DNA from 3 places in the Vreelandella piezotolerans genome. Region 3 is predicted to be linked to each of the others. Evidence: predicted binding sites of a transcription regulator. Region 3 holds the regulator's gene; each other region holds the start of a gene.
What was found. The regulator LexA, encoded in region 3, represses DNA repair genes until DNA is damaged. The targets are predictions, from matches to a motif close to TACTGTNTANNTANACAGTA.

Region 1 (6,559 bases), 1.8 Mb from region 3:
TGCTCATGGGGATGGCAGGCGTGCTGTGATCTGCCAGCATCAACCCTACCTGGACATGCTTGCCGCGCTTGCGCAAATTGCTAATAGAGTTGAAGCAGGTGGTGGGGTGGCCCAGCGCATCCAGCGAGACGTGCGCGCCCCCTTGGGTGATCTCGACCACCGCCTCCACCACGTCGGCCACTTGATTGGCATTCACCGTAGCCACCGCCCCTAGCTGGCGCGCCAAAGCCAACGCCTGCTCGGAAATATCCACCGCCACCACGTTGGCACCGGCTGCGCTGGCGATCATGATCGCCGACAGCCCCACGCCACCACAGCCGTGCACGGCCACCCACTGCCCGGCGGACACGCGGCCCTGGTCTATCACCGCACGAAAAGAGGTCACGAATCGGCAGCCGAGGCTGGCGGCGGTATCGAACGTCAGGGTGTCCGGCAGGGCGACCAGGTTTACGTCGGCGTAGTGAATGCTCACATTCTCGGCAAACGAGCCCCAGTGGGTGAAGCCCGGCTGGAACTGGTGATCGCACACCTGATGGTGACCCGCGTTGCACTCCGGGCAGGTGCCGCAGCCGCCCACGAACGGCACGGTCACACGATCCCCGACCCGCCACTTCGTCACGTCCTTGCCTACCGCTTCCACCACGCCGGACAGCTCATGCCCCGGCACATGGGGAAGCTGGATATCCGGGTCGTGACCCATCCAGCCGTGCCAATCACTGCGGCATACGCCGTTGGCCATCACCTTGACCACCACCCCGTGGGGCGCAGGTGAAGGGTCGGGCACCTGCTGGATGCTGGGCGGGGCGGAAAACTGCTCGAATACCACGGCTTTCATAGGGTTCTCCTGAACGCGTTAGCAGCAAGTTGAGTACGGCCACTATAGCGAGCCCTGCCCGAAATTACGTTTCCTTCTGATGGACATTCCCCGCCATTTTGAAGCACTCTTTCATATAAAGGGGATAAACCAAAAGGAGCTTTCAACATGAGCGAATTGGATAAAAAGGATGCCAAATTGGCCGCGTTGCTCCAAGCCGATGGGCGTGTCTCCAACGCGCAGTTGGCCGAGCATCTTCACCTGAGCGAAGCCACCTGCTGGCGGCGTCACAAACGACTGGAAACGCTCGGCGTGATCGAGGACTATCAAGCTATCCTCAATCGACGCAAAGTCGGTGCCAGCGTTCTGGCCTTTGTGCAAATTACCTGCACCCAACACAGCGAAGCCGCGACGGCAGAGTTCGAGCGCATCATCCAGGCCAGCTCCCGGGTACTGAGCTGCCACAATACCACCGGCGAGGCCGATTTTTTACTGCAAGTGGTGGCCAAAGACCTGGACGACTACAGCCACTTCGTCGAAACGGTGCTGCGCCAGCTGCCTGGGGTGTCGAGCATCCGCTCCAACCTCTCGCTGAGGGAAATGAAAGCGACCAGTCATTTGCCGGTTGAGGAGTTGTTGGGGCTGTGAGCGAGGCAATGGAGAAGAGCGCTGAAAGAAGGTGTATTCAGCAGCCATAAGATGGATATAACCATGTCCATAAATGGCTAAAATAGCCTAAAATGGATATAGTAGTATCCAGATAAAGAAAGTGAGCTTATGCCCCGTGTTCTGTTGTTAGACGATACCGATGTTCAGCAGGCCTTTGCTGCCCACCTACGCAGGTTGCGTGAGCAGGCCAAGCTATCCCGTGCGGCGCTGGCGCAGCGCAGCAACGTGCCCGCCCCCACCATCAAGAAATTCGAAACGACCGGCCAGATATCCTTTCGCCAACTGCTGTTGCTCTGGCAAAGCCTGGATGACCTGGCACGGCTCTATGCGCTGACCCAACCCAATACCCTCGCCGCTAAACAGCCCTCCTCCATCGAAGAGGTGCTCAAAGAGGGTCTAGAAGTTTGAGCAGCGGTTGAACGTCAACGAACTAAGCTGATCGCGTTACTCAACCATCTGGCTCAACGCACTCCCGCGCGGTAGCTATCGGGCTCCAGCCAGAGCTGTTCGTGGAGATCGCCTTTCAGGAAAAATAGTTTCGGGCCCTTACGGAAGTTGAACAGGCGGAACAAATGATAGTGTTCAGAATGGGTGCGCGAACAGTTTAGCTCGTTAGGTGTGATGAAAAACGCGCACTCCTTGGCAAACGCGGTTGTTTTGACTTCGATCAGCCGGTCACGGCCGTCAGGCTCGAAGGAGCGGATATCGAACCCTAATCCATCGCCCTCAGTCACCGCGACGTGCTCTACCCGCTCAGCCAGCTTATCCAGCCCTGCTTGGAGCAGCCGATGCTGCTCAAACCGCATCACTAGGTGCTCACCTGCAAGCCCTAGCTCACGATTGCGGGTTTCCCGAGCCAGGTAGTCGCGTTTTTGCGGCGGGCGGACCGAATAATCAGCATGAAATTCGCGAACGCCTTGTTGCGGTGGTGTCGTTCTAGGAGGTTCGACAATGATACGTTCATCGACGATGCCAACGGTATCCACCACTGGGAGATCAGCAGCCAAACGTGCTGCTCGATCAACGAGCTCGTTGCCTAGCAACAGCTCCTCGACAACGTCAACTAGGCTTTGTTGATAGTTACTACGAGGCTTGTAGCCATCGACATAGGGGCAGTTAGCATCGCGCAACACTGCACTGATATTACAGTGCTTGAACTCAATGGCACCGGCCGAGCGGCCATCAAGCTGTGCCATCAGTGTTCGGTTAAGTGCACGCTTGTTATAACTTTGCCCGCTCAGTTCCGCTACTAACATCTGCCGGTAGGTAGCAACGGTTGCCTCTACCTCCCTTGCACTCCAAGCTATCGCTCGACTCATGTTCATCACTCAATATTCTGAATCTTAATATTGATTTATAAAAAAATATCTTAAAAATCAATTAAATATTACAAAAAAACATAAAAAAAATAATTTCACTACCCAATATACTACCCATTTGGTCTAGAGAAGCTCCCTCCAAGGTCATAGCTGTAGGGCCCTATGTGATTGCCTGCCAGCTTGGCAAATAACCCGGGGCCCTCGGCCTGCCATTTCCTCATCCCCGTGATCGGCGATTGATGATGTAGCACTTTCCACAAGGCAGGGTGACTGATCAGCTAACAGTATCGCTTGTCGCGTATGCTCCAGATTTTCTGCCTAAAGTTAGCGACGAGTCGTCAGCACGTCGCTAATACGGCTGTTGAGGTACTCCACCATGCAATTCATTTGCAACCTAACAGACTTGATCAGTCGGTGATTGATGCAGTGGGCTAGACTCTCCTGATCGCAGGGGCTCTCATCTTAACGAATCTAAAGATAGACTCAAAAGAAATATCATAGCATGGATCTGAGAGCTTCCCTGATGGCTAAGGTGTTCTTAATTTTTTGAATCCAGTCCTTGCTATTAGCAGCTCGCCCCACTGAGTGGTGTAACGCGGCGTTCGTCGCTCGCTTCGCAGTGACCATGCGTTGTTAGAGCGCGCCAAGCCAATTTGCACAGCACCTCTGCCTAGCTCACGGTTAAGCATGTCCATAGTGTTCATCAGTCGTTCGCTACGTTTGTCTTCTTCATCAGTCTGAAGGGTTTCAGTGAGGGTGAGCTGTCGGTTAGCTTTAGGCGATAGATCAAGCAGCATGAGACCCACTTTGTGAAAGGCGTACCCTTTTCGCCAGAGACGACGCAAACCCTGTACCGCAGCGGCGATGATCTCACGACTATCATCAGTGGGCCGATCCAGAGAAATGACCATTCGTTGACGATATTGGGGTAAATCTGTCCGAAACGAGTTTGTGCGGATAAACACCATGACGGCGCTGGTGACGCTTTGCTGCTTACGAAGTTTTTCGCCCGCCCTGGCAGCATGATGCCGTAGCGCCTCCCTTAACTGATGGGGATCGTTGGTAAGCCGCCCAAACGAACGAGACACCATGATCTGTTGTTTAGGCTGGCTCATGTCATCTAGCTGAATGGAGGGTTGCCCCCGCAACTCCCAGACAATGCGCTCCTGCACCACACTAAATTGCCGACGGATATGTTTCGGGTCTGCCTCTCGCAGGTCCCAGGCAGTCTCAATGCCCATGACGCGTAATCGCTCGCTGGTGCGGCGTGCAATGCCCCATAGTTCGGTGACAGGCAACTGCTTCAACAACGCTTTAGTAGGCGCGCCTTCTGCAAGCAACGTGCATACACCTTGGTCTCTATATGCAGGGTGTTTTTTAGCGGCATGATTGGCGACCTTGGCCAACACCCGAGTCGGCGCAAAACCCACTGACACAGGTATACCTGTCCACTGCTTCACCGTATCCCGCAGAGCTTGGCCTCGTTGCTCCAGGGTGTCTACCTCAAATCCCTGAAACCCGACAAAGCTTTCGTCGATGGAGTACACCTCTACATGGGGTGAAAACTCCCCCAGCACCTCAGTTACCCGTTGGGACATGTCACCATACAACGCATAGTTGCTGGATAGCAGGACGGCTTGGCGGCGCACTTCCGGCGTTAACAGGTGCATGGCAGCCCCCATTTCAACGCCCAGCGCTTTTAATTCGTTAGAGCGTGCGACGACGCAACCATCGTTATTGGATAGTACCCCTACGGGACGACCTTCCAGTGACGGGTTGAAGACCCGCTCGCAAGAGACATAGAAATTGTTGCAGTCGATCAGGGCCATCATTGCAGCGTTGCCCCTGGAAAGCTGTGAAGCACATGAGTCACTACGCCCCAGACGTGCGCCTCACGACCATCTAAGGGAATGGGCGGGTAAGCAGGATTACTTGCCCGGAGATAGGTTCGCTGCCCTACTCGCTCAAGGCGCTTTACTGTGAGCTCGCCGTCCACGCAGATCACGATAATACGCCCTGGCAAGGCCTCAAGACTGCGATCCACCACCAGCAAATCCCCATGATGAATTCCATCACCAATCATGGAATCTCCTTCAGAACGTACGAAATACGTTGCAGCAGGCCGTTTCACTACATAACGGTGAAGATCTAGATCGGTATCCAAATGGTCATCTGCAGGCGAGGGAAAGCCTGCGCGCACGGCACAGGAATAGAGCGGCAAGGGCTGCGATACCGTAAAAGCGTCCGCTTGTCCCAGCAATGTTACCGGCAAAGTCATGGGCACCTCCATTAAAAAGCTGTATATAAAAACAGTATCTTTAAAGTACTCACTGAACGCAATACCTCATCGGCGTATCCCACCCAATTTCAGATCTATATCACTCCTGTGCATCTACCCCGTGGAATCGTTTTCCTCTGCATAGGAGCTTCAATATGCCCCCACTTTGTAAGCGTTGTGCATCAACGCGCATGCTGAACCTGGAGACTGCCCAACGTGTGAGCGTAGTAGGCAGCACCTTGATCGGCGGTGCTATTGGCGCATGGCGCGCGACGGCCATCACCGGCCCACTGCCATTGGCGTTGACTCGCTTTCCATTGGCAAAACTGCCTGCCGCCATGATGGGTGCCGTGGCCGGAGGTCAAACCGGCTCACGCATGGCCACCTCGCTGTTTGAACAGTGGCTGCCAGTTGGCAGCGGGACACCGTGGTTATGCTTGTCTTGCGGCTGCACCTACCGCGACGCCTACCCGCCTTTAGCACCTAACGCTTAACCTATCGTTGTTCGCCCTGTGTGGGGCGAATGATCCGCTTATTCACTTTCTCGCGCTGGCCTTTGGTCAGCGCTTTTTTTATGTCTGGAGAATGACTCATGGCACATCTCGTTGAACACATGGCTTACGTTGGCGATACCCCTTGGCATGGCCTGGGGCAACAGCTGTCTCGTCATCAACCGTTAGAGGTCTGGCAGCAACAGGCCGGTATGAACTGGCATATCGAAGAAGCGCCGGTGCGCTTTATCGCCGAAGGAGCTAGCCACCTGGGCAGCATTCACTCATTCCCTGAGCAAAAGGTGCTCTACCGCTCAGATACCAAAGCACCGCTGTCGGTGGTGTCGCAGCGCTATAAGGTGGTGCAGCCCGAGGAGATTTTAGAGTTTTACCGTGACCTGACCGAGTACGCCGGGTATGAGCTAGAAACCGCTGGCGTGCTCAAAGGCGGTCGTAAGTTCTGGGCGCTAGCCCGTAGCGGCTTAAGCACGTCACTCAAAGGTCAGGATGAGGTCAATGACTATTTGCTGTTGGCCACTTCCTGCGATGGCACCCTTGCCACCATGGCCACGCCGACCACGGTGCGGGTGGTGTGCAACAACACGTTGCAAATTGCCGTCGATGGTACGTCACAAGCGGTGAAGGTGCCTCACCGTTCAGAGTTTGATCCGCGTGCCGTGAAGCGTCAGCTTGGCATTTCGGTGTCGCAGTGGAATGACTTCATGTATCGCATGAAAGCCCTAGCCGAGCGGAAAATTGATCACCGTGAAGCCCAACACTACTTCCAGGCGGTGATGTGCGGCGTGGAGACGCCGTTAGACGATCCTTCCAAACTGCCCAACTACCGAGCGCTCAACAAGGTACAGAAGCTCTACCAGGGCGAAGGGCGTGGTGCTCACTTGGTGACCGCAAAGGACACGGCCTGGGGCTTGCTCAATGCCGTGACTGAATACGTTGACCATGAAAAGCGCGCTCGCAGTAACGATAC
Region 2 (6,559 bases), 1.4 Mb from region 3:
GCCCATACCCCGGTCGGTGCTGATCGGCAGGTCGCGCGAAAAATCACCGTCTCGTTCGATGTTCATCAAGCGGCCTGCATTATCGAACGTCAGCGTCACGCGGCGCTGTTCCACGCCTTCGTACGCTTTATCGATGCGATACACGTAGTCCCACTCGCGAGAATTGAAGGGCGCTTCCAGCAGCGGACGTCCCATGACATAGGTCACCTGCTCTTGGGTCATGCCTGGTTGAAGCTGGCTGACCATCTCTTGAGTAACCAGGTTGCCCTGAGGAATGTCGCGCTTGTAAACGCCAACGTAGCTGCAGCCACTAACGACGGTCAGGGCAACGGAAAGGGTAATGATACGAGTCAATTTTTGCATTTGAGCCTGTTCTTCACTATCGTGGTTTCGGTCGATGATACCCGACCTAACCTGTTACTGCGAAGAGCAACCATGGCCGATCAGAACCATGAACTACGCAAAGCCGGGCTAAAAGTGACCCTGCCGCGCGTCAAGATCCTGCAGATTCTCGAAAATGCTTCGGGCCAACACCACCTTAGCGCAGAAGAAGTGTATAAAACACTGATCGATGCGGGCGAGGATGTTGGCTTGGCGACCGTCTACCGCGTATTGACTCAATTCGAGTCGGCGGGCCTTGTGATTCGTCACAATTTCGACGGTGGTCACGCGGTTTTCGAGATGACCCAAGAGGACCACCATGACCATATGGTGTGTCTGGAAAGCGGTGAGATCATCGAATTCGTCGATGACATCATCGAGCGTCGCCAGCAAGAGATCGCCGAAGAGCACGGCTACGAACTCGTGGACCATGCGTTGGTGCTGTACGTTCGCCCTCGTGGGTCTGACGTAACACGCCAGGATAGCGGCCCAACGAATCGCAAATAGTGGCTCATCAAGCGCGGGTTTGCTAAGTCTCGCGCCGTGAAATAAATGCCCCCAGAGTGCACGTGATGTTTCACCGGTGCTCTGGGGGCGTTTTGTATTCGGTGAGTCGTTGAAGAGAAAACCGTCAGGTTCAGTGCGGCGGGCGCTGGCTGGCGTGGAGCATTTCCCGCGCATGGGCCAGGGTTTGGTCGGACAGCGTCACGCCGCCCAGCATACGCGCCAGCTCGCTGATCCGGCCGCGTTCGTCCAGCAGCGCCATGTGGGTGAGTGTGGTGTCTCGCTTGGCGCGCTTTTCGATGTGCAGGTGCTGGTGCGCCTGGGCGGCCACTTGAGGCAGGTGGGTCACGGTCATCACCTGGCCGTTTTCGCCTAGTTTACGTAGCAGTTGGCCGACGATTTCCGCCGTTGCCCCAGAAATACCCACGTCCACTTCATCGAAGACCAAGCTCGGAATCGTCGAATGCGACGCCGCCACCACCTGAATGGCCAGGCTGATGCGCGACAGCTCGCCGCCGGAAGCGACTTTGGTGAGCGGCCGGGCGGGTTGGCCCGGGTTGGCGCTGATCAGGAATTGCACATGGTCCAAGCCCTCGGGGGAAGGCGTTTCGCGCGGGGTGACGTCCACGTCGAAACGTGCTTTGCCCATGGCCAAGAAGGCCAACTGCTGCTGCACCTCTTTGCCCAGACGCACGGCGGCCTTCTGACGTGCTTCGGTGAGCTGCTTGGCCTCGCTGCGGTAACGCTCGCGGTACTCGGCCACTTGACTGCTGAGGGCTTCTAGATCGTCATCGCTGGCTTCGAGCTGCGCCACCTCTTGTTTGAGTTGGGCATGCAGCGCGCAAATCTCTTCGGGAGCGACGTGGTGCTTACGGGCAATGCGGTGTACGTCGCCCATGCGCTCCTCGACCCACGCCAGTCGCTCTGGGTCCAGTTCGGTGGTGCTGGCCAATCGGTGCAGCTCGCTAGCGGCCTCTTCGACTTGAATTCGGGCATCGCTCAACATGGTGAGCGTATTGGCCAGCGTGCCTTTGTCGCTGCCGGGCAGCGCGCTCAGATGGGCGTAGGCTTGGTTGAGAAGCGACAGCGCGCCTCCTTCATCGCTTTCGCAGCAGTCGGCGGCAAACTGGGTTTCACGCAGGGTCTCTTCGGCGTGGGCCAGGGTGTGCTGCTCCTCTTCCAAGGTTTGCAGCTCGCCTTCGGCAAGGCCCAACTGGTCCAGCTCCTCGACTTGATAGCGCAGCAGTTGGCGTTTGGCCTCGACTTCGCTGCCCTCTTCACTGAGTTTTTTCAGCCGACGGCGGGCACTGCGCCACTCGCGGAACGTCTCGGTGAGCTGCTGGCTGCCTTCGCGAAGCCCGGCGTAGTCATCCAGTAGCGCCAAGTGCGTCTCTTCCCGCATCAAGGCTTGGTGGGCATGCTGGCCATGAATCTGAATTAGCTGTTCACCGAGGGATTTCAAATCGGCAATGGTCGCTGGGTGGCCATTGATCCACGCCTTGGAGCGGCCGTTGGCAGTAACCACGCGACGCAAGAGACACTCATCGGCAGGCAGCTCGCGGGCGTCGAGCCACTCGGCTGCTGCGGGCAGGTGCTGGATATCGAAACGGGCGGAGAGGTCGGTTCGCTCGCAGCCGTGGCGCACGCTACCCGCATCGGCGCGCTCGCCCAGGCAGAGCCCCAGGGCACCCAGCAGAATGGATTTACCCGCCCCGGTTTCCCCCGTAATGGCGGTCATGCCACGGGTGAGGTCGAGTTCGAGACGATCAACGATCGCATAGTCTTGGATCGCTAGCTGCGTAAGCATAAGGCCTCCTGAGGCGGTGCGGCACAGAAGCTGGATACTTATCCAATAATTGTTGTTTTATACAGTAGTCGATAACTCACTTCAATGCCCCTCTTGAGATGGCTTTGATGGCCCCCATATAGGCTGCATACGTGGTTAACACCCGCTACTTACCTCAGGTGGCCGCCAACGGCACCGTTACTTATTTCAGGAGCAAGGCATGGCAAAAGAACCGCAAACCCCGTTGGAAGATGAGCTGGCACGCCAAGAGCAGGAAGCAGAGGTCACCGACCAATCTGCCGAAGAGCGGTTGGTGGAAGGCGAACTGGAAGGGCTGATCGATGACGATGCACCGCTGGAAGATAGCGCTGGCAGCCCCGAAGCCGACGTGCTGGCCGCTCAGGTAGAAGAGCTCGAGCAGAGCCTGGCGGAAGCCAAAGACCAAGCGCTGCGGGCTGCTGCCGAAGCTCAGAACGTTCGCCGCCGGGCGGAGCAAGAAGCCGAAAAGGCGCGCAAGTTTGCCCTGGAGAAGTTCGTCAAAGAGCTGCTGCCCGTGGTGGATAGCTTGGAGAAAGCGCTGGAAAGCATGCAGGACGATGCGTCCGAGGCGCATCGCGAAGGTGTCTCCATGACCCTCAAGATGCAGCTCGACGTGCTGAGCAAGTTTGGCGTCGAAAGCATCGAGCCTCAGGGCGAGCCCTTCGATCCACAGGTGCATGAAGCCATGGCGATGGTGCCGAACCCAGAGCTCGACCCCAACACCGTGATGGATGTGATGCAGAAAGGCTATCTGTTGAACGGCCGCCTCGTGCGTCCTGCCATGGTCGTGGTCAGCCAAAAAGCGAATTAAGCCGCGTTGACGCACTGCCGCAAAAAAAGCCCTTGAAATGCGGCAAGCGGCCCCCAAATAAAGGGCAACCCGCGGGAAAGCCCGCAGACGCCAAGTAAGTAACAGCGGCGTAAAACATCAGTTTTGTTTCAACCGAATTCGAGGTTTTTGCTATGGGACGCATTATTGGTATCGACCTGGGCACCACTAACTCTTGTGTGGCCGTGCTCGATGGTGACAGCGCTAAAGTCATTGAAAACGCCGAAGGCGGTCGTACCACGCCTTCCATCATTGCCTACACCGACGACGGCGAAACCCTGGTAGGTCAGGCCGCCAAGCGCCAGGCCGTGACCAACCCGGAAAACACCCTTTACGCCATCAAGCGTCTGATCGGCCGTCGCTTCAAAGACGACGTCGTTCAAAAAGACATCAAGATGGTGCCCTACAAAATCGCTGAAGCCGATAACGGCGATGCGTGGGTAGAAGTGAAAGGCAAAAAAATGGCACCGCCGCAGGTAAGCGCGGAAGTGCTGAAGAAAATGAAGAAGACCGCCGAAGACTATCTCGGCGAAGCGGTCACCGAAGCGGTCATCACCGTACCGGCCTACTTCAACGACAGCCAGCGTCAGGCTACTAAAGATGCGGGCCGCATTGCCGGTCTGGACGTCAAGCGCATCATCAACGAGCCGACCGCCGCAGCGCTTGCCTACGGCATGGACAAAGCCCGTGGTGATAAAACCATCGCGGTATACGACCTGGGTGGCGGTACCTTCGATATCTCCATCATCGAAGTGGCCGACGTGGATGGCGAAACGCAGTTCGAAGTGTTGGCGACCAACGGCGACACCTTCCTGGGTGGTGAAGATTTTGACCTGGCATTGATCAACTATCTGGTCGACCAGTTCAAGTCGGACAGCGGTATCGATTTGTCTGGTGACAATCTGGCCATGCAGCGTCTGAAAGAAGCCGCCGAGAAAGCTAAGATCGAGCTTTCCAGCGCGCAGCAGACCGACGTGAACCTGCCGTACATCACCGCCGACAACACTGGCCCGAAACACCTCAACGTGAAGGTGACCCGTGCCAAGCTGGAGTCGCTGGTCGAAGACTTGGTACAGCGTTCGCTCGAGCCGTGCAAGATGGCGCTGAAAGATGCAGGCTTGTCCGCGTCTGAAATCGACGAAGTGATCCTGGTCGGCGGTCAGACCCGTATGCCGATGGTTCAGAAGAAAGCGGCAGACTTCTTCGGTAAAGAAGCCCGTAAAGACGTGAACCCGGACGAAGCAGTGGCCGTGGGTGCTGCGATTCAGGGCGGTGTTCTGGGTGGCGACGTTAAAGACGTACTGCTGCTCGACGTGACCCCACTGACCCTGGGTATCGAAACCCTGGGTGGCGTGATGACGCCGCTGATCGACAAGAACACCACCATCCCGACCAAGAAGACGCAAACCTTCTCGACCGCGGATGACAACCAGACCGCCGTGACCATTCACGTCGTTCAGGGTGAGCGTAAGCAAGTGTCGCAGAACAAGTCGCTGGGTCGCTTCGACCTCGCCGACATTCCGCCGGCACCGCGCGGTGTGCCGCAGATCGAAGTGGCGTTCGATCTCGATGCCAACGGCATTCTGAACGTGTCTGCCAAAGACAAGGCGACCGGCAAAGAGCAGTCCATCGTCATCAAGGCGTCTAGCGGCCTCTCCGATGATGAGATCGAGCAAATGGTACGCGACGCTGAAGCTCACGCGGACGAAGACAAGAAGTTCGAAGCGCTGGTACAGCTGCGTAACCAAGCGGACGGCATGATTCACGCCACCCGTAAGACCGTTCAAGAAGCGGGCGATAAGGCCACCGATGACGAGAAACAGGCCATCGAAAACGCCATCGCCGAACTGGAAGAAGCGGTGAAAACCGATGACCAGGACGACATCCAGAAGAAACTGGATGCGCTGACCGAAGTCTCCGGCCAGCTGGCGCAAAAGATGTACGCCGAACAGGCAGAAGCGGCCCAGGCGGGTGGTGAAGGTGCTGAAGAAGCCAACACCAAGCAGGACGATGACGTGGTTGACGCCGAATACGAAGAAGTCAACGACGACAAGAAGAAGCAGTAACCCACCTCTTTCTGCCAAGGAAAGCGGTGACGCGGGAGGCAACTCCCGCGTTGCTGTTTCCGCGGCCGAGACGCCTATAGTGCGTAGCTAACCAGGAGGCGTAGGACCCATGTCCAAACGCGATTATTACGAAGTCCTGGGTGTCGAAAAAGGGGCCGATCAGAAAGAGATCAAAAAGGCCTATCGCCGTCTGGCGCAAAAATTCCACCCTGATCGAAACCCGGACGATACCTCCGCAGCGGAAAAATTCCGCGAAGTGTCGGAAGCTTACGAAGTTCTGAGCGATGGCGAGAAGCGCGCGGCCTACGACCAGTTCGGCCATGCCGGTGTGGATGGCCAGGGCGGCGGCTTTGGCGGCGGTGGCTTCGGTGGCGGCGGCGCTGGCGATTTCAGCGATATCTTCGGCGATGTGTTTGGCGATATCTTCGGTGGCGGCGGTGGTCGTCGTCGTGGGCCCAACGCACCTGCACGGGGCTCCGACCTGCGCTACAACCTAGAGCTGGATCTAGAGAGCGCAGTGGCGGGCACCACGGTGGACATTCGCGTCCCGCGTCATATTGAGTGTGACCGCTGCGACGGTGGCGGCGCCGAGCCGGGCTCCACCAAAGAGACCTGCCCGACCTGCCATGGTCACGGCCAAGTACGCATGCAGCAGGGCTTCTTTGCGGTTCAGCAAACCTGCCCGACCTGTCACGGCAGTGGCCAGCACATCAAAGTGCCGTGCCACAAATGTAACGGCGAAGGCCGCGTGCGTGAAACCCGCACCCTCTCGGTGAAGATTCCGCCGGGTGTGGATACCGGCGACCGTATTCGTCTCAACGGCGAAGGCGAGAGCGGCGTGAACGGAGGCCCGGCGGGCGATCTGTACGTTCAGGTGTCCATCAAGCCGCACCACATCTTCAAGCGTGACGGTAAGCACCTGCAGTGCGACGTGCCGATCAATTTCGTCGATGC
Region 3 (6,559 bases):
ATATCGATACCGTGGAAAAAGCCCAAGCGCTGGCGGAGGTCATCGAGTCCACCGCTATCCGCGATGGTCATCGGCCAATCATCATCGATACCATCGTGGATCAAAACATCCGTAACGTCATTCGCCAGGCGTCGGGCTTCAAGGTCGATATTTTTTCGACGTTCCTGGAGCCGCTGGAGCAGGAGTTGGAAACCCACTCATCGTATAGCGTCGGGCGCACTCACTCCATTGGCAGCGACGACGTCTATATGGACCGTATCCACTCGGTACACTTTGCGCTCGATAACGATGATGGCGCACGCACCCATCAATACGACAAAGCCGACATCATTTTGGTCGGGGTGTCTCGCTGCGGCAAAACCCCGACGTCGCTATACCTAGCGCTTCAGTTCGGCATTCGCGCCGCCAACTATCCGCTGACCGAGGACGACCTCGACGAAGACGGTCACCTCAAGCTCCCCAAAGCCTTAGCTCCTCATCGACACAAACTGTTTGGTTTGACCATCGATGCCCGTCGGCTATCGGCCATTCGTAACGAGCGACGGCCCAACAGCCGCTACAGCTCAATGGATCAGTGTTTGCAGGAAGTAGAGCAGGCAGAATCGCTGTATCGAACCATGCACATTCCGTTCATCGATACGACGCGGTTTTCCGTGGAGGAGATTTCAACGCGAATGATTGCGGAGACCGGCCTAGCAAGGCGTTTCTCTCCTCGCTAGGCGCGGATGTGATTACATGCCCTTAGGCGCAAAAATCCCAGGGGCATTACGCCAATAGCCTTTGTAATCCATACCAAAACCGAAAACGTAGCGGTCGGCCACCTCCAAACTGCAGTAGTCGGCTTTCAGTCCCGGCACTGCTTTACGGTCATGCTGTTTATCGACTAATACCGCGGTCGTGACACTGGCGGCCTGTGCCTCTTTGCAGTATTCGAGAATAGCGGCCAGTGTCGCGCCTTCATCGAGAATATCATCGACGATGACGACGTGACGCCCCGCCATCGGCACCTCCGGAGAAACGCGCCAAAAAAGCTCACCGCCGCGCAACTCTTTGCGATAACGAGTGGCGTGTAGATAGTCCACTTCCAATGGAAAGCCTAGACGTGTCAACAAGTGGCCCGTGGTAATGAGACCACCGTTCATGACACAGTAAAACACCGGCAGCTTGTCGCCCAAGTCACGCGTGATCTCTTCGGCCATGCGATCCAACGCTCGCTCTACCTGCTCCTGTGATATCAGGCAATCCGCGTTATCCATCAACTCACGCATGGAATCCAACGATTCAAGCGCTTCTTTATCCAACTTGGACATGCTCCATCTCCATAAAGACGTCTTAACAGATAACGGTATAAAATTAATTCGCCAATGCTTCTAGCTTGGCATGAGTGCGCCGCCAGCGCCCAAGGGCAGCCAGGGCATCGATATCAGGTCTCGCACGGCCATAACGCAGTTTGGCAGGGCGTTTGTTCGATACCCCTTCACAGGCGTGGACGACCTCAAGAGCAGCGGCACGATCGTTACATATCAGCAGCATGTCGCAGCCAGCCGTCAAAGCTGCCTTGGCGCGCTCCGTGGGTCCACCGGCTTCATGCGCCCCGGTCATGCTCAAATCATCCGAGAAAATACACCCTTTGAAACCCAGCGATTCGCGTAGCATGCCCAGCCACGTCGGCGAAAACCCAGCGGGACGTTTATCGAACGCCGAATAAATGACATGGGCTGGCATGACGCCGTTTAAAACGCCCGCAAGTTCACGAAACGGCACAAGATCGCGCGCTTTCAATTCGGCTAGCGGCCGGTCATCGACGGGTAGCGCCACGTGGGAGTCTGCCGCCACGCCCCCATGCCCGGGAAAGTGTTTACCCACAGCGGCCATGCCAGCCTCGTGCAAGCCCTCGATAAACGCATGGCCAAGTTTGGCTACGTGAATAGGGTCACTGCTAAAGCTGCGCTCACCAATCACGCTGGACACGCCACTCTCAACGTCCAATACGGGGGCGAAGCTGATATCCAATCCGCAGGCGGCCATCTCCATGCCCAACAGCCAGCCGGTATCTTTGGCAAGACTCACACCCGCGACCGGGTCGCTGGCGAACAGCTCACCCAGACGCGCCATAGCGGGTAGCCGGGTAACGCCCTGCTTGATTCGCTGGACACGCCCCCCCTCTTGGTCGATCCCCAGTAGCAAATCGCCTCTCACACGACGAATACTGTCGCACAGCTTGCGAACCTGATACGCGTCTTCGACGTTACGAGCAAACAAAATCACACCGCCTACGGCAGGATCTTTTAGCAGGCGCTTGTCAGCGTTGGTTAACTGTGGCCCTTCAAGGTCGAGCATGACCGGGCCAATGGGTTGCGTCATGATGGTGAGTCCAACAAAAAGGGCGCCATTCTAGACTAACCGCTTGGCGTGTCAAAATTCTGGCGCGACGTCCTGTGGGTGGGCTTAATGCAGCCAAACCGGCGTACCGGGCTGGGCGTGATCGAATAGGAAATGTAAATCGTGATTGCGCACGCGTATACAACCGTGTGAGGCTGGCGTGCCCATGGGCTGATCCTCTGGGGTGCCATGCAAGTATATGTAGCGCCGCTGGGAATCGACGTTTCCCCCGCGATTCACGCCGCGCTCCAAACCGCATAGCCAAAGTATCCGCGTCAGGATCCAGTCACGCTTGGGGAAGCTGGCCGCGAGAGTTGGCGAATAGACTTCGCCCGTCCAACGGCGCCCCTGAAATACCGCGTTATCGGGGCAGCCTTGGCCAATCGATGCGCGAACGTAGTGCCAGCCAAGCGGCGTTTGACCGCTGCCCTCTTCCTGCCCAACGCCTGCCAGCCCCGTCGAAATCGTACACTCATGCTGAATATCGTTACCTTGCCACCAGCAGAGTCTCTGACGCTGGGTATCGATCTCTATCCAACCACCGTGTGTAGGCGGCAGCTCAGCTAGCTTGGGCGTTTCCATGGTGACCCTCTTCAACCGCGGCGGGCAACGGCGCATTCATGGCGGCGACCACGACGGGCCGCAGGCGTCGTACCAGATCTCGCACCGTGACCTGTTCTTGGTAATCCTTGGCGGCGATATCACGCAGCGCATCCAAGCCTGACAGCGTGAATATCACCGTTCCCAACATAAAGTGTAGCCGCCAGAAACGCTCAGCGTCCGGCAGGTCTGGGGTCGCTTGGCGCACCAGCTCGGTGAAGCGCGTAAACACGTCGCCATATTGCTGCTGAATATAACGCCTTAAATGCCCCTGAGCCTGGCTATACGCCAGACCCAGGAGCCTCATGAACACTTTCAGGCTATTGCGTTCTGCCGGGACGGCCAACACCGTGGTCGCCATGGTCTCAAGCAGCACTTCCAAAGGAATCGGTTGACCTTGATGGCGCGTCTCGAGTTCATCCAGTGCCGTATGAAAACGTGCCGAAAACGGATCGAGATAGCGAGCGAACACCGCTTGAATCAGTGCTTTTTTGGAACCAAAGTGGTAGTTGACGGCCGCCAAATTGACGCGTGCCTTGCTGGTGATATTGCGCAGCGACGTCTCGGCAAAGCCTCGCTCTGCAAATAGCACCTCTGCCGTGTCCAATATACGCGTTACCGTATCTGATTGGGCCATCTCGCCCTCCAAAAAACAGGTGTTTTAAACAACGCTGCATACTATGACATATGTTTGACAGGCTCAATCACTTATCCAGTTCGCCAACGGTCCATGGGCGGCGCCTTCTTTACCTAGCTTTCAAAGAGCTCGCTATGTACTGGCGTTTGTCATGGACCATGTACTGGACAGAGCAACATACTGTATACTTAAACACATACTGATTAAGCCGACATGTAGCTACTGTCTTTTCACTGTTTTGGAGTTTGGTATGTCTCGTCCACTCACAGCACGTCAGCAGCACGTATTTGATTTCATCGTCAAAACCATGGGTGACCTGGGGTACCCGCCAACGCGCGCTGAAATCGCCAAGGCGCTGGGGTTCCGCTCTCCAAATGCTGCCGAGGAGCATTTGCGTGCGCTCGAGCGTAAAGGCGCCATACGCATCATTCGAAATACGTCGCGGGGAATTCGGCTACCGAACCAGGAGGTGCTGGAACCTAGCGAAGTGCCAGCAACGACAACGGCCGCCTCCGAGCCTGTACCCAATGGGCTACCCGTGATTGGCGAAGTTGCCGCCGGTAGTCCAATCTTGGCTGCCGAACACATAGACCGCTACTGCCCGCTTCCAGCCGAGTATTTTACGCCCAAAGCCGATTACCTATTACGTGTACGCGGCCTCTCCATGAAAGATGTCGGCATTTTGGAAGGCGATCTTCTGGCCGTTCATCGCACTGATCGCGTACGCGATGGCCAGATCGTCGTAGCACGGTTAGAAGACGAAGTGACGGTCAAGCGTTTTAAACGCCAGGGCCATCAAGTCACGTTGATCGCCGAGAATGCCGACTTCCCACCGATCGAGATCGATCTGCGCACCCAACAACTGGATATCGAGGGTGTCGGCGTCGGCGTTATTCGGGGCGGAAACGGACAAGCGCTCGGCTGAGCTGAGGCCGTGGTCAGACCCGGCACACGAAGTGTATTTACTGTGAGTCGATGTAACGGTGGTCATTGAAGGTGGCCACCCAACTTGGGTGGTAGACTAGCAAGATGCTGAGCAGCATCCCGGTGATGAAGGCTTCCGACGGCATCAGCAGCGGTAAAAAGCGGGCATACTCTTGAGCGAGATATACGGCCTCAGGATCCGTGCCCGCCAATATGATGAGCGCCACCGCGACAAGCCCGCCACCTAACGTCGACAGCGCTGCGCCGAAAAATCCGCAGGCGAATAAGAACACCATCAAATTATCCGGCAGGCGGCGATCCACCAGACGCCACACGATGCCTGTCACCATAGCAGGCACGATGCCAGTCACCAGTACGTTCGCCCCAAGAAGGTTCCACTCGTTACGTCCAATCGCTACCATGGCAGCGTTGATCATTACGTTGCTCAGCAGCGCTAACGGCATTTTAAAGACCAGCGTCATTAACACCGTAAATACTAGGTGAAGCGTCAACCAATCCACTGCTTGAGCGCGAAGCTGCCAAAACAGCATGACGACAAGCGTCGCGGCCAACCATCGATGTTGGAGCGCGGTATCTTCGAGCAACGGTTGCCAAGGGCGCAGCCAAATGCACCAGCCCACCATGCCCAATGACAACAACCACGTCATCACCAGCGCCCATGGTGCCAATACGCTCTGTGCAAACGACATAGCGCCCCCGGTAGATTAACTAAAGACGACTGTTTTATTGCCGTGAATGAGCACACGATCTTCCAAGTGCCAGCGTAAACCACGCGCCAACACCGCTTTTTCAACGTCGCGACCGAAGCGAACGAGATCGGTCGGCGTGTGGCAATGGCTGACCCGATGTATGTCCTGCTCGATGATCGGGCCCGCGTCCAGCTCTTCGGTGACGTAATGGCAGGTCGCACCGATCAGCTTCACACCGCGCTCATAAGCTTGATGATACGGCTTGGCACCCGCGAACGACGGCAGGAAACTGTGGTGGATATTGATGACTCGGCCCGCATAGCGTTCGCAAAGGGAAGGCGGCAGTATTTGCATGTAGCGCGCCAGCACCACACAGTCGGCGCGGGCCGCATCTATCTGCTCTTGCACTTGATCGAATGCCCGCTGCTTGTTGGTAGGATCGACCGGTACGTGATGATAGGGAATACCGTACCACTCCGTGAGTGAACGCATATCGTCATGGTTAGAAATGACGCCCACGATATCGCAATCCAGCTCGCCTGCTTGCCAGCGATACAGCAAGTCGACCAAGCAGTGAGACTCTCTAGACACCATGAGCACGACACGGCGACGCTTTTGCGTATCTACCAACGACCACTGCATATCGAATTCGGCGGCGACGGGCTCAAACGCGGTGCGCAACGCTTCCGCCGACATACCCAGTGAGTCCGCCAGAATTTCATAGCGCATGAAAAAGCGACCAGTCTCTAAATCAGAGTGCTGGCTTGCTTCGGTAATGGAACCACCCTGCTGAGCAATAAAGCTTGAGACACGCGCCACAATGCCCACCTGATCGGGGCAGGAAACAACTAAACGGTAATAATGAGACATCACAGACACTCTTAACGTATTTAACGGCACGCTCGCCAAGCACCTGCCTAACGGCAGATAAACGCTTTAGCCGCATTAGTGTAACGTAAGCAAGATAAGGAAGCACCGCGGTCTGGTGCCGCGATGATTGTTACCCGCCCCCCGCATCCCGTATAGTTAAGACATTACTTTCTAGGCTTTTCATAACTGATGCATCCATCACGCGTTCAACTTCGTCCCCGTCGCCGCCCGCCCCTGCGCCTGCTACCGCTTGGTGGCTGTGGCGAAATTGGAATGAACCTCACGCTGTATGGGTATGACGATCAGTGGATCGCCGTTGATTGCGGCATGATGATTCGCCAAGACCTGCCGAATTCTCCGCTTCAAGTCCCCAACACGGAAACCCTGGAAGCGCTCAAGATCACCCCCAAAGCCCTGTTCATTACCCACGGCCATG

Region 1: the regulator LexA is predicted to act here: its motif matches at 5,098-5,117, upstream of GYM47_RS17635 (LexA family protein).
Region 2: the regulator LexA is predicted to act here: its motif matches at 2,740-2,759, upstream of recN (DNA repair protein RecN).

What each region holds. Positions count from the first base shown of each region.
Region 1 covers NZ_CP048602.1:3,825,313-3,831,871, forward strand. Annotated here, with positions in the region: gene GYM47_RS17610 (zinc-dependent alcohol dehydrogenase family protein) at 1-835, opposite strand, end outside; gene GYM47_RS17615 (Lrp/AsnC family transcriptional regulator) at 983-1,462, shown strand; gene GYM47_RS17620 (helix-turn-helix domain-containing protein) at 1,592-1,891, shown strand; gene GYM47_RS17625 (protein NO VEIN domain-containing protein) at 1,945-2,802, opposite strand; gene GYM47_RS17630 (Y-family DNA polymerase) at 3,330-4,634, opposite strand; gene GYM47_RS17635 (LexA family protein) at 4,631-5,080, opposite strand; gene GYM47_RS17640 (hypothetical protein) at 5,236-5,574, shown strand; gene GYM47_RS17645 (DUF932 domain-containing protein) at 5,673-6,559, shown strand, end outside.
Region 2 covers NZ_CP048602.1:344,379-350,937, forward strand. Annotated here, with positions in the region: gene bamE (outer membrane protein assembly factor BamE) at 1-363, opposite strand, end outside; gene fur (ferric iron uptake transcriptional regulator) at 436-888, shown strand; gene recN (DNA repair protein RecN) at 1,019-2,692, opposite strand; gene grpE (nucleotide exchange factor GrpE) at 2,892-3,521, shown strand; gene dnaK (molecular chaperone DnaK) at 3,674-5,605, shown strand; gene dnaJ (molecular chaperone DnaJ) at 5,715-6,559, shown strand, end outside.
Region 3 covers NZ_CP048602.1:1,710,145-1,716,703, reverse strand. Annotated here, with positions in the region: gene ppsR (posphoenolpyruvate synthetase regulatory kinase/phosphorylase PpsR) at 1-719, shown strand, start outside; gene GYM47_RS07890 (hypoxanthine-guanine phosphoribosyltransferase) at 732-1,310, opposite strand; gene nagZ (beta-N-acetylhexosaminidase) at 1,354-2,364, opposite strand; gene GYM47_RS07880 (L,D-transpeptidase) at 2,449-2,964, opposite strand; gene GYM47_RS07875 (TetR/AcrR family transcriptional regulator) at 2,942-3,619, opposite strand; gene lexA (transcriptional repressor LexA) at 3,870-4,544, shown strand; gene GYM47_RS07865 (energy-coupling factor ABC transporter permease) at 4,582-5,253, opposite strand; gene purU (formyltetrahydrofolate deformylase) at 5,269-6,123, opposite strand; gene GYM47_RS07855 (ribonuclease J) at 6,397-6,559, shown strand, end outside.